DNA from 4 places in the Nonomuraea sp. LPB2021202275-12-8 genome. Region 4 is predicted to be linked to each of the others. Evidence: riboswitches for the same ligand, from Rfam matches in the RefSeq annotation. Region 4 holds a riboswitch; each other region holds the start of a gene.
What was found. Region 4 has a riboswitch for cyclic di-AMP ahead of V5E28_RS10015 (hypothetical protein). Riboswitches for the same ligand answer to the same signal wherever they lie in the genome.
Positions count from the first base shown of each region.

Region 1 (2,192 bases), on a different contig from region 4:
GTTCATCGCACTGCTCACCGCGGTGGCAGCCATGCACCTCATCGGGCTGGCCATCGTCATGCACTTCGCCTGAGAGCATGCCCAGGCGTGCGCCTGCCGGAAGTTGGCTGCGTGGGCGGTCGTGCCAGGTGTCTGCGTATGCTGCGGATCTCCGCTGCCGAAAGGGCTGAACTACGACCATAGCTCGCCTCAGCGCCGGCCGAGGGCGCGCAGCCCGTCGGGGGTGAGCGAGGAGACGTTCTGGTCGACGGGGGTGTCGGAGTACTGGTGGATGGTCCAGTACTTCCAGTCCGCGGGCGGGGTGACGGTGCCCTTGGGCTTGCTGTAGTGGGCCACCCAGAGGGGATATTCGGCCAGTCCCCTGCCGTAGGTGTCGGCGAAGTTCCATCCGCTGTAGAACATCGGGGTGATGCCGGTCGTGTCCTCGACGTAGGACAGCCAGGTCCTGGCCCAGTTGTTGACCTGTTCGACGGACAGGCCGTCGGTGGTCTCCAGGTCCAGCACCAGCAGGTCACCGCGCTTGCCGGGCTGGGCGTTCACCACGGACAGGAAGTGGTCGGCTTCGGCGACGGGATCGTTGCCGGGGTGACCGTAGTGGTAGGCGCCGCGCACGATGCCTTTCTTGTCCAGCTCCCGCCAGTGCCGGGCGAAGGTGCCGTCGCGGAAGCTCACGCCCTCGGTCGCCTTGATGATGCCGAACTTGGCGGGGCTGGCGTTCCAGTCGTGCTGGGGCTGGTAGTTGGAGACGTCCTGGCCGTAGGTGAGCGGGACCTGTTCGCGGCCTTGGTGAGCCGGCGGATGGTCGACGGCGTACGCGGGGCCGGTCAGGGCGACCGCCGCCAGGATCGCACCGGCGATGGCGTAGCCGGGGAGGTTCAGCAGGCGCCTGGGGGAAAGGGCGGCGAGCCGAGGCTCGGGCATGAGGGAATTGACTCCTTGCTTCCATGCCGCCTACCGGGTTAGCTGACGGGTTCGGGCGTGGAAGTGCCCTACGGACGCAAGGCGTCCGATTCACCCCAGAAACTTGGGTCCCCGGCTCCGCGAGATGCGGACTCGGCGGCCGTGCGCCGTCCCGAGGAGGGGGCTCGCCAGGACAGCGCACGGTCCGGTCAACGAATGGGCAACGGATGGGCGAGGGGAGCCCGATCCGTGTGCCACGATGAGGCAAAAGGTATATACAGCCCCATAAGTGCACAAGTAGGCAAACCTTACAGATGGCCTGACTGAGCCTTACCTGCCCCCGAAACCCCGTACCCGCCGGGGTTTTCGCGCTCGGTAAAATTTGGCAAAGGCCCGCACGGTCGTCATGGCGCCGCACGACCTCGACCAGGCGCGCCGATAGACCGACCTCGTCGAGGACGTCTTCGCGGGCGTTGCGTGGCGACGGCCGACCCCGTCGGCGTGACTCCGCCGGTCATCCCGATCGGCCGCCACCACGACGCGGCTCAGCGCGACATGGCGTAGGTGCCGCGGCGGAGCCGGTCGGCCATCGACTGGACGATCTCCCCCACCCGGACCGCGGTGTTGGACAGCAGGGTGGAGGTGAGGCCGTGGGTGTGCTCGGTGGCTCCCTGGACGTAGATGCCGCAGCGCACCGCCCGTGGGGTCGCGACGCGGTAGTCGCGGCCGATGCGCACGCCGCCGCCGGGCAGCCGGTCGCAGTGCTCGCCGATCGCGCCGAGCAGGGTGAGCGGGTCGGCCGGCCGGTAGCCGGTGGCGAAGACGATGACGTCGGCGTCCAGCAGGGTGCGCTCACCGGTGGGCAGGAACTCCACGGTGGCGCGCACGCCCGCCTCGTCCTTGTCGACGTCGACGAGCCGGGAGGCGTTGAGGATGCGCAGGCGCTCCTTGCCCAGCACCTTCTCCTGGTAGTGGCGGCGGTACAGGCCGTCGATGACCTCCAGGTCGACCACCGAGTAGTTGGTGGAGGCATGGTAGGCGCGCAGCCGCGACTTGACCTCGTCGGGCGCGGTGTAGAAGTGGTCGACGGCCACCGGGTCGAAGATGCGGTTGGCGAAGGAACTGTCGTCGGCGGGGGTGTAGCCGTACTTGGCGAAGACGGCGCACACCTCCGCGTCGTGGAAGACGGCGTGCAGGTGGTCGGTCACCTCGGCGGCGCTCTGCCCGGCTCCGACCACGACGAGCCGGCGCGGATCCCGCAGCTCGGGCAGCCTGTCCAGTAACTCGTCGCT
Region 1 covers NZ_JBAHWD010000029.1:60,291-62,482, reverse strand. The annotation lists gene V5E28_RS36470 (hypothetical protein) at 1-73, shown strand, start outside; gene V5E28_RS36465 (glycoside hydrolase family 25 protein) at 190-921, opposite strand; cyclic di-AMP (ydaO/yuaA leader) riboswitch at 934-1,069, opposite strand; gene V5E28_RS36460 (lysine N(6)-hydroxylase/L-ornithine N(5)-oxygenase family protein) at 1,446-2,192, opposite strand, start outside.
Region 1: linked by a shared signal. The riboswitch ahead of V5E28_RS36465 (glycoside hydrolase family 25 protein) and the one ahead of V5E28_RS10015 (hypothetical protein) in region 4 are both predicted to bind cyclic di-AMP.

Region 2 (2,192 bases), on a different contig from region 4:
AGCCCCTCGGCCGCCAGCAGCACGCCCGCCTTCACCAGGGCCTCGTTGTAGGCCATCATGTTGTCGACCAGCTCCTGGCTGGGCATCACGCCGGCCTCGGTCTCCTCGCTGGCCTTGCCCACGATCATGAACTTCACGGTGCGATCTCCCTCTCGTCCGGACGGCTCCCTGCGGGGCCCTCATCGACGCGTCGAACCACCGGCGGCCGGATCGACACACGTGTGGAGATTTTTCCGGAAACGTGGAGAGCGCGCATCCGCAACCGGGATGCGCGCTCTCGACGGGGCAAAGTACTGCGGGGTGAAGTGGCCGCTATCAGGCGGCGTACCGCGGGTAGCCGTAGCCGACGACCTGCGACTTGGGACGGACGCGCTCCTCGACCTTGCCGTTGCCGGTGTTGCCTTCGATCGTGGAGATCGTGCCGTTCCGGTTGTCCTTGACGACGAAGCCGACGTGCTGGATGGAGTCGATGCTCTTGCCGCCGTTCCAGGAGAAGAAGACGACGGCTCCGGGCTTGGCGACGGTGCCCCAGCGGTTGTTGTTCTTGAACCACCTGGCATGCGTCACGGTGTAGGCGTCCCAGCCGACCTGGGGACGGGCGCCGGTCTGCTCGCCGACCCAGGAGACGAACATCGCGCACCAGGCGGCGTTCAGGTAGGCGGTGGGGTCGCCCCCGTCGCGCCGGACGGTCTCCATGGCGCGGGGGGACCGGGCGTACCACTGCTGGAACTTGGTGCCGCCGCCGCGGGCGTTCTCGGACGTGCCGACCTGCTGCCTGGCCAGTTCCAGGACCTGTGAGGCGGTCACATTGATCTTGTTCGCGTCGTCGGGCTTGTTCTGCTTGGAAACGTTATCCTGCACGGCGGGGGTCGCGTAGGCCGGAACGGCGGCGGTGCCCAGCGCGGTGGCGATGATGGTCGCGCCGAGGGCGGCGCGCAGGTGGTCTGACTTCAGGGCACGAGCAAGACGGTGCTTCGCCATCGAGGGGGTTAACTCCTTGCTTCCATGCCGCTTACCGGGTTAGCTGACGGGTTCGGGCGTGGAAGCTGCCCTACGGCACCGATGGTGCCGATTCACCCCAAAGGACGTGGGTCCCCGGTTCCGCACATGGCGGATTCAGCGGTCACAGGGGGATCCTGTGATGCGTACATTGCGATGGTTTGGCAACGAACGGATAAACCGGACGTATGCCTCGAATGCCCCACAAGGTAATACACACGGCAAGAGGATTACAAGCGCATAAACCGCCAGTTAGGGGACTTGCCCGCGAGCGTCGGCCAGAAGTCCCATCATGGCAAGGGTTTCGTCAAGAGGCATGATCGCGCTCTCCGTCCGATTCTTTACCAAACAGGCCCTGACCTCGCGCAGCTCTCCGGCGTAGCCGTTGTCCGCGGGATCGAGCACGTGCTCCTCCGGCTCCATCGACGGCCCGCTGAGCACCACCCGCCGCGGCGCCCAGAACGGGGCGTCGATGTCGGCGCGCATCTCGGTGCCCACCACGCTGGCGGAGTTGGGGTAGTGGCCGAGCAGCGAGACGTCCACCAGGGCGCGCCTGCCACCCGGGTAGAGCAGCACCCCGGCCGCCTCCGCGTCCACCCCCGAGGGCGCCAGCGAACCCGTCAGGTGCATGCCCGACGGCATGCCGAGCAGGAGCTGAGCCAGCCCGAGCGGGTAGATCCCCAGGTCGAGCAGCGCGCCCCCGCCAAGCTCCGGCGCCCAGAGCCGGTGCGCGGGATCGTAGGGCAGCGCGAACCCGAACGAGGCGTGCACCGAGCGGATCTCGCCGAAACGGGGGTCGGCGGCCAGCATCTGGATGAGCGGGTTGAACCGCATCCACATCGCTTCCATCAGGAACACCCCGGCCTCGCGGGCCAGGCGCACCATGCGCTCGGCGTCGGCCACGGTGGCGGCGAGCGGCTTCTCGCACAGCACCGCCTTGCCCGCCGCGATCGCGGCCTCGGCCACCTCGAGGTGCTGGGCGTGCGGGGTGGCCACGTAGACGGCGTCGACCGCGGGGTCGGCGCACAGTTCGGCGTAGGAGCCGTAGGCGGACTCGGCGCCCAGCGTCGCGGCCAGCGCCTCGGCCCTGCCGAGGTCGCGGGAGCCGACGGCGGCCACCCGCATCCCGGGTTCGGCCACGATCGCCGCGCCCACGGTCCGAGCGATGCCACCTGTTGCCGCTATGCCCCACG
Region 2 covers NZ_JBAHWD010000002.1:232,457-234,648, forward strand. The annotation lists gene V5E28_RS04890 (YciI family protein) at 1-128, opposite strand, end outside; gene V5E28_RS04895 (CHAP domain-containing protein) at 316-981, opposite strand; cyclic di-AMP (ydaO/yuaA leader) riboswitch at 995-1,132, opposite strand; gene V5E28_RS04900 (Gfo/Idh/MocA family protein) at 1,252-2,192, opposite strand, start outside.
Region 2: linked by a shared signal. The riboswitch ahead of V5E28_RS04895 (CHAP domain-containing protein) and the one ahead of V5E28_RS10015 (hypothetical protein) in region 4 are both predicted to bind cyclic di-AMP.

Region 3 (2,192 bases), 170 kb from region 4:
GCACGCTGGGGTCGCCGACGGCGCCGAGCAGGATCGCGTCATAGCCGCGCAGCTCCTGCAGCACGGCGTCGGGCAGCGTCTCGCCGGTGCGGTGGTATCGGGCGGCGCCCAGGTCGTAACGGGTGGCCTCGATCTTGGTCCCGACCGCATCGAGGACCTTCAGCCCCTCGGCCACGACCTCGGTGCCGATGCCGTCACCGGGGATGACTGCCAGACGAATGTTGCGCGACTCCATGGGCGTACCTTACCGGCTCGTCTCGGCTGACGAACACATGATCTCACGGGCCGGACATTTTACCTTTGTCCTATTTGCGGGGATTTGACCGTTTCGTTAGAGTTCCCCCAGCCTAATCCACACAGCACTGTGTGGAGCCGGGGACCCACCCCAACCTGGGGCGAATCGGCATCAACGCCGTAGGGCGCCTTCCAAGCCCGAGCCCGTCAGCTAACCCGGCCGGCCGTATGGAAGGACAGTCCCCTGTCTCGCATCGCCATTCTCCTCGCCACCACGGGTCTCGTACTCGCCGCCGCCCAACTGCCGGCGAGCGCGGACCCTGCGGACACCCCCGAAACCCCCCAAACCGCTGAAACCCCCCGCACCGCCGAAACCCCCCAGGCCGCCGAAATCCCCCACGCGGCCGAAACCCCCAAGAGCGTCACCCTCACCGCCGCCCAGGTCGAGAAGATCCGCAAGCGCAGCCGCCCCCAGCCCGCCTGGAAGGCCGCCCTGTCCTTCGCCATGGACAAGCGCGGCATCCCGTACGTCTGGGGCGGGACGAGCGAGCGCGGCTACGACTGCTCCGGCCTCATGCTCAGGGCGTACGAAAGCGCCGGCGTGAAGCTGCCGCGCACGGCCGCCCAGCAGTACTCGGCCTTCGGCAGGAAGATCGCCTGGGACGACCTCAAGCCCGGCGACCTGGTCTTCTTCAGCGGCCTCGGCCACGTCGGCATGATCTCCAAACCGGGCCACATGGTCCACGCCCCGCACAGCGGCGACGTCGTCAAGGAGGAACGCCTGTCCGCCTGGCGCCGCGACGCCTTCGTGGGCGCGGTACGGCCCGACCCCAAGGGCGTGCGCCAGGCCTCGAAGCCCGCCTTGATCCCGGCCATGCCCACCGCAAGCACCCTGTGACACGTAGCGTGTGAGGCATGGCAGCCGAGAAGGTGCATCTCACCAAGGAGAAGGCGACTCTCCTGGCCACCCTGTACGGCAGGGCCCTGGACGCGCGGTCACCGGAGCCGATCCTGGGCGACGACATGGCCGTCCAGGCGATCGAGCGGATCGACCACGACTTCACTGAGACGGGCATCACCCGCCGCAGCGCCGCCTCGGTGGCGTTCCGGGCCCGGTTCATGGACGAGTGGGCGACCGGCTTCCTCGCCGCGCATCCGGACGCGGTGGTGCTGCACCTGGGCTGCGGCCTGGACACCCGCGTCCACCGGCTGGACCCGCCGCCCACCGTCGACTGGTACGACGTGGACTACCCGGACGTCGTGGAGCTGCGCCGGCGCCTGTTCCCGCAGCGGCCCGGCTACACGATGATCGGCTCGTCGGTCACCGACCTGGCCTGGCTGGACCAGGTGCCGGGCGACGGCAGGCAGGTGCTGGTGATCGCCGAGGGGCTGTTCTACTACCTCGACGAGGCGGGTGGCCGGGAGCTCGTCCGGCGGATCGTGGACCGGTTCGCCGGCGGGCAGCTCGTGTTCGACGCCCTGAGCAGGCTCGGGCTCAGGCTGCAGGTGCTCAACACGCCGGTGCGCAGGGCGAAGGCCAGGATGCACTGGGCCGTCGACGGCCCCGAGCACCTGCTGTCGATCCATCCGAAGCTGCGCTGCGTGACCATGCTGAGCGCGCTCGACCTGACCGGACCCGGGTTGCCGCCGGGTTTCCGCGCGGCGGCTCGCCTGATGAAGCTGGTGCCCGGGATGGCCCGGGCAGCGGCCTTCTACCGGCTGGAGTTCTGAGGGACGCCGCCGTTGTCGCGGCGGTCCAGCGCCGTCTGCAGCGCCTGGGCCGCCTCGTCCTCGTGCTCGTCGGCGCCGTTCCAGGAATACATCTCGTACATGGGACTCAGCTCATTTCGCGAGGCGTCGGGAAGGTGAAGTCGGATCCCGGTCGCGAATCCGACCGGGCCTGATCTCGGGGTCCGGATCACGGACCGCACGAAGGGACTTACCGGCCGACGGCTCGC
Region 3 covers NZ_JBAHWD010000004.1:138,491-140,682, reverse strand. The annotation lists gene V5E28_RS09165 (3-isopropylmalate dehydrogenase) at 1-235, opposite strand, end outside; cyclic di-AMP (ydaO/yuaA leader) riboswitch at 335-475, shown strand; gene V5E28_RS09160 (C40 family peptidase) at 740-1,132, shown strand; gene V5E28_RS09155 (class I SAM-dependent methyltransferase) at 1,150-1,965, shown strand.
Region 3: linked by a shared signal. The riboswitch ahead of V5E28_RS09160 (C40 family peptidase) and the one ahead of V5E28_RS10015 (hypothetical protein) in region 4 are both predicted to bind cyclic di-AMP.

Region 4 (2,192 bases):
TGGCAGATGCGCGCGTGGTCACAGGGACCAGAATTACATTCTGGTCCCTGTGGCGTAAAGCACGTCAGCGCTTCAGGAACCCGCGGATGCGCTCGCGGCCCAGGACCGCCCCGCCACCGGCGAGGATCAGGCCACCGGCGAGCACCGCACCCGAGACACCGTTGGACTCCTCGGTCGCGGCGGCGGCGGTGTTCGACGGACCGGAGTTCGCCGAGCCGAAGGCCGCCGGCCTCGTCTTGACGGAGGCGCCGGAACCGGAGGGAGCCTCGGCGACGACCTTGGCGTCGTCGGCGCCGGCCTTCTTCTCGGCCAGGATCTGCGGCGGCTTGGCCGGGTCGCGGTCCACGCGCGACCAGGCACCGGTCGAGAAGGCCACCGGGTGGTTCTTCTTGCCCACGCCGTTGCCCCACTTGGTGATGACGTAGTCGACCTTGATGTGGCCCTTGCCACCGTTGTTGTCGACCATCAGCGTGCTGGAGTTGAACTTGCCTCCAGTCAGCTCGGCGAAGGTCTTGGAGTCCAGGTCCAGCATGACGCCGTTGTTGGAGGGGACGCCGGGGCCGCGGTCACCGACGAAGAACGGCATCTTCTTGCCGTTGTAGACCACGTAGCCCTCGGTCAGCAGCGGCCAGCTCGGGCTGGCGGCCATGCCCTTCTGCATGGGCTTGCCGCTGGCGGGCAGGCCGGTGTCGCCGGCGCGGCCGGAGCTGTCGTCCCAGAAGTAGGAGGCGGTGGTCGAGCCCTTGAGCAGGGCCTTCTGGTTCTGGTCCACGTCGGCGTGGGCGGCGGCGCCGGCGCCGAAGGTCAGGACGCCGGCAGCGGCGGTGGCGGCGAGCATGGTGATGGAACGCATGCCGAAGCGAGCAGACATGAAAAACTGAATCCTTCGTTAGGTAACGGGGAAAGCGCGCTCGCTTGAAGGGCGTAGCCGGGCAAAGGCCGAACGGACGCTACGCGGAGCGCGAAGAAGTCTTAGGGGGAGTCGCCGCTCAGTTGGCGGCTGACGAGGTGACGCGGGGCGGGGGTACGTCGTGGCGGTGATACATCACGGGCGGGCTTGTCCTCTCCATCTCGCCTACCGGGTTAGCTGACGGGTTCGGGCGTGGAGATGCCCTACCGGCCGTGACGGCCGGATTCACCCCAGAAGTTGGGTCCCCGGTTCCCGCGTGAAGCGGGATTCGGCGCCGGGCAGCGGCCCCTTCCTGATGAAGGGCCAGGTCACTGCCTGGTAACGCAAACCAATCTATACACCAAACCGGACAAACGCAAAGCTAATCCCATAAATCGGGCGAAGATCTACCTAGGAGGTCAAGAAAAAAGGGGGGTACGGCATGCCGTACCCCCACGAAACCCCCCGATTCAGCCGCCGCTCTTGCGCCTGAACGATCGTTTGCTGGCAGCCGGCCCGTGTGCTCCATGGATCTTCGAAGCGTCGGCGCCCCTGCCACCCGCGCCCGAGTCCGCGGCCTGGTTACGCTTGCGCTCCAGCGCCTCGCGGAACTTGCGCTTCATCTCGTCCTCGGGAGTTTCGCTGACTTCCGGCTCCTGTGATTCCGCCATGAGGACCTCCTGGTGTTGGGGACATACACAGCTTCGCATGACGCTCCTTACAGCGCGAAACCGGGGATCACGGCCGGGCGAGTCCGGATCGACCGGCGGTTAGGGTGGGCCCGTGCGCGCACGCGATCTCGCCAGCGACTTCCCCACCGTCACGCTCGACACTCCGGCGATCGAGGCCGCCCGGCTGCTCGCCGAGCAGGGCCTGCCCGGCCTGATCATCGTGGACGGCGAGGGCCGGCCGCGCGCGATCCTGCCCGGCACCCAGGTGCTGCGGCTGGCCGTCCCCGGCTACTGCCAGGACGACCCCGCACTGGCCAGGGTGGTCGACGAGCGGCATGCCGACGTGTTCATGCGGGAGCTCGGCGCGAGGACCGTGCGCGAGAGCCTGCCGGAGCAGCCACGCGAGCTGCCCATCACCGACGGCGACGCCACCCTGCTGGAGCTGGCCGCGCTGATGGCCCGCACCCGCAGCCCCCTGGTCGCCGTCGTGGACGAAGGCGGGCTCCTCGGCGGCGTCACACTGCAGGCCCTCATGAGCCATTCGCTGCCCCGCTAGCGGGCCATTCATCGCACCGGAGCACGCCCTCGGCGCAGCACCATCTGCTCCTCTTTACCCACCCGATAAAGTACAG
Region 4 covers NZ_JBAHWD010000004.1:305,845-308,036, reverse strand. The annotation lists gene V5E28_RS10020 (alpha/beta fold hydrolase) at 1-22, opposite strand, end outside; gene V5E28_RS10015 (hypothetical protein) at 65-871, opposite strand; cyclic di-AMP (ydaO/yuaA leader) riboswitch at 1,058-1,194, opposite strand; gene V5E28_RS10010 (DUF5302 domain-containing protein) at 1,360-1,560, opposite strand; gene V5E28_RS10005 (CBS domain-containing protein) at 1,673-2,116, shown strand.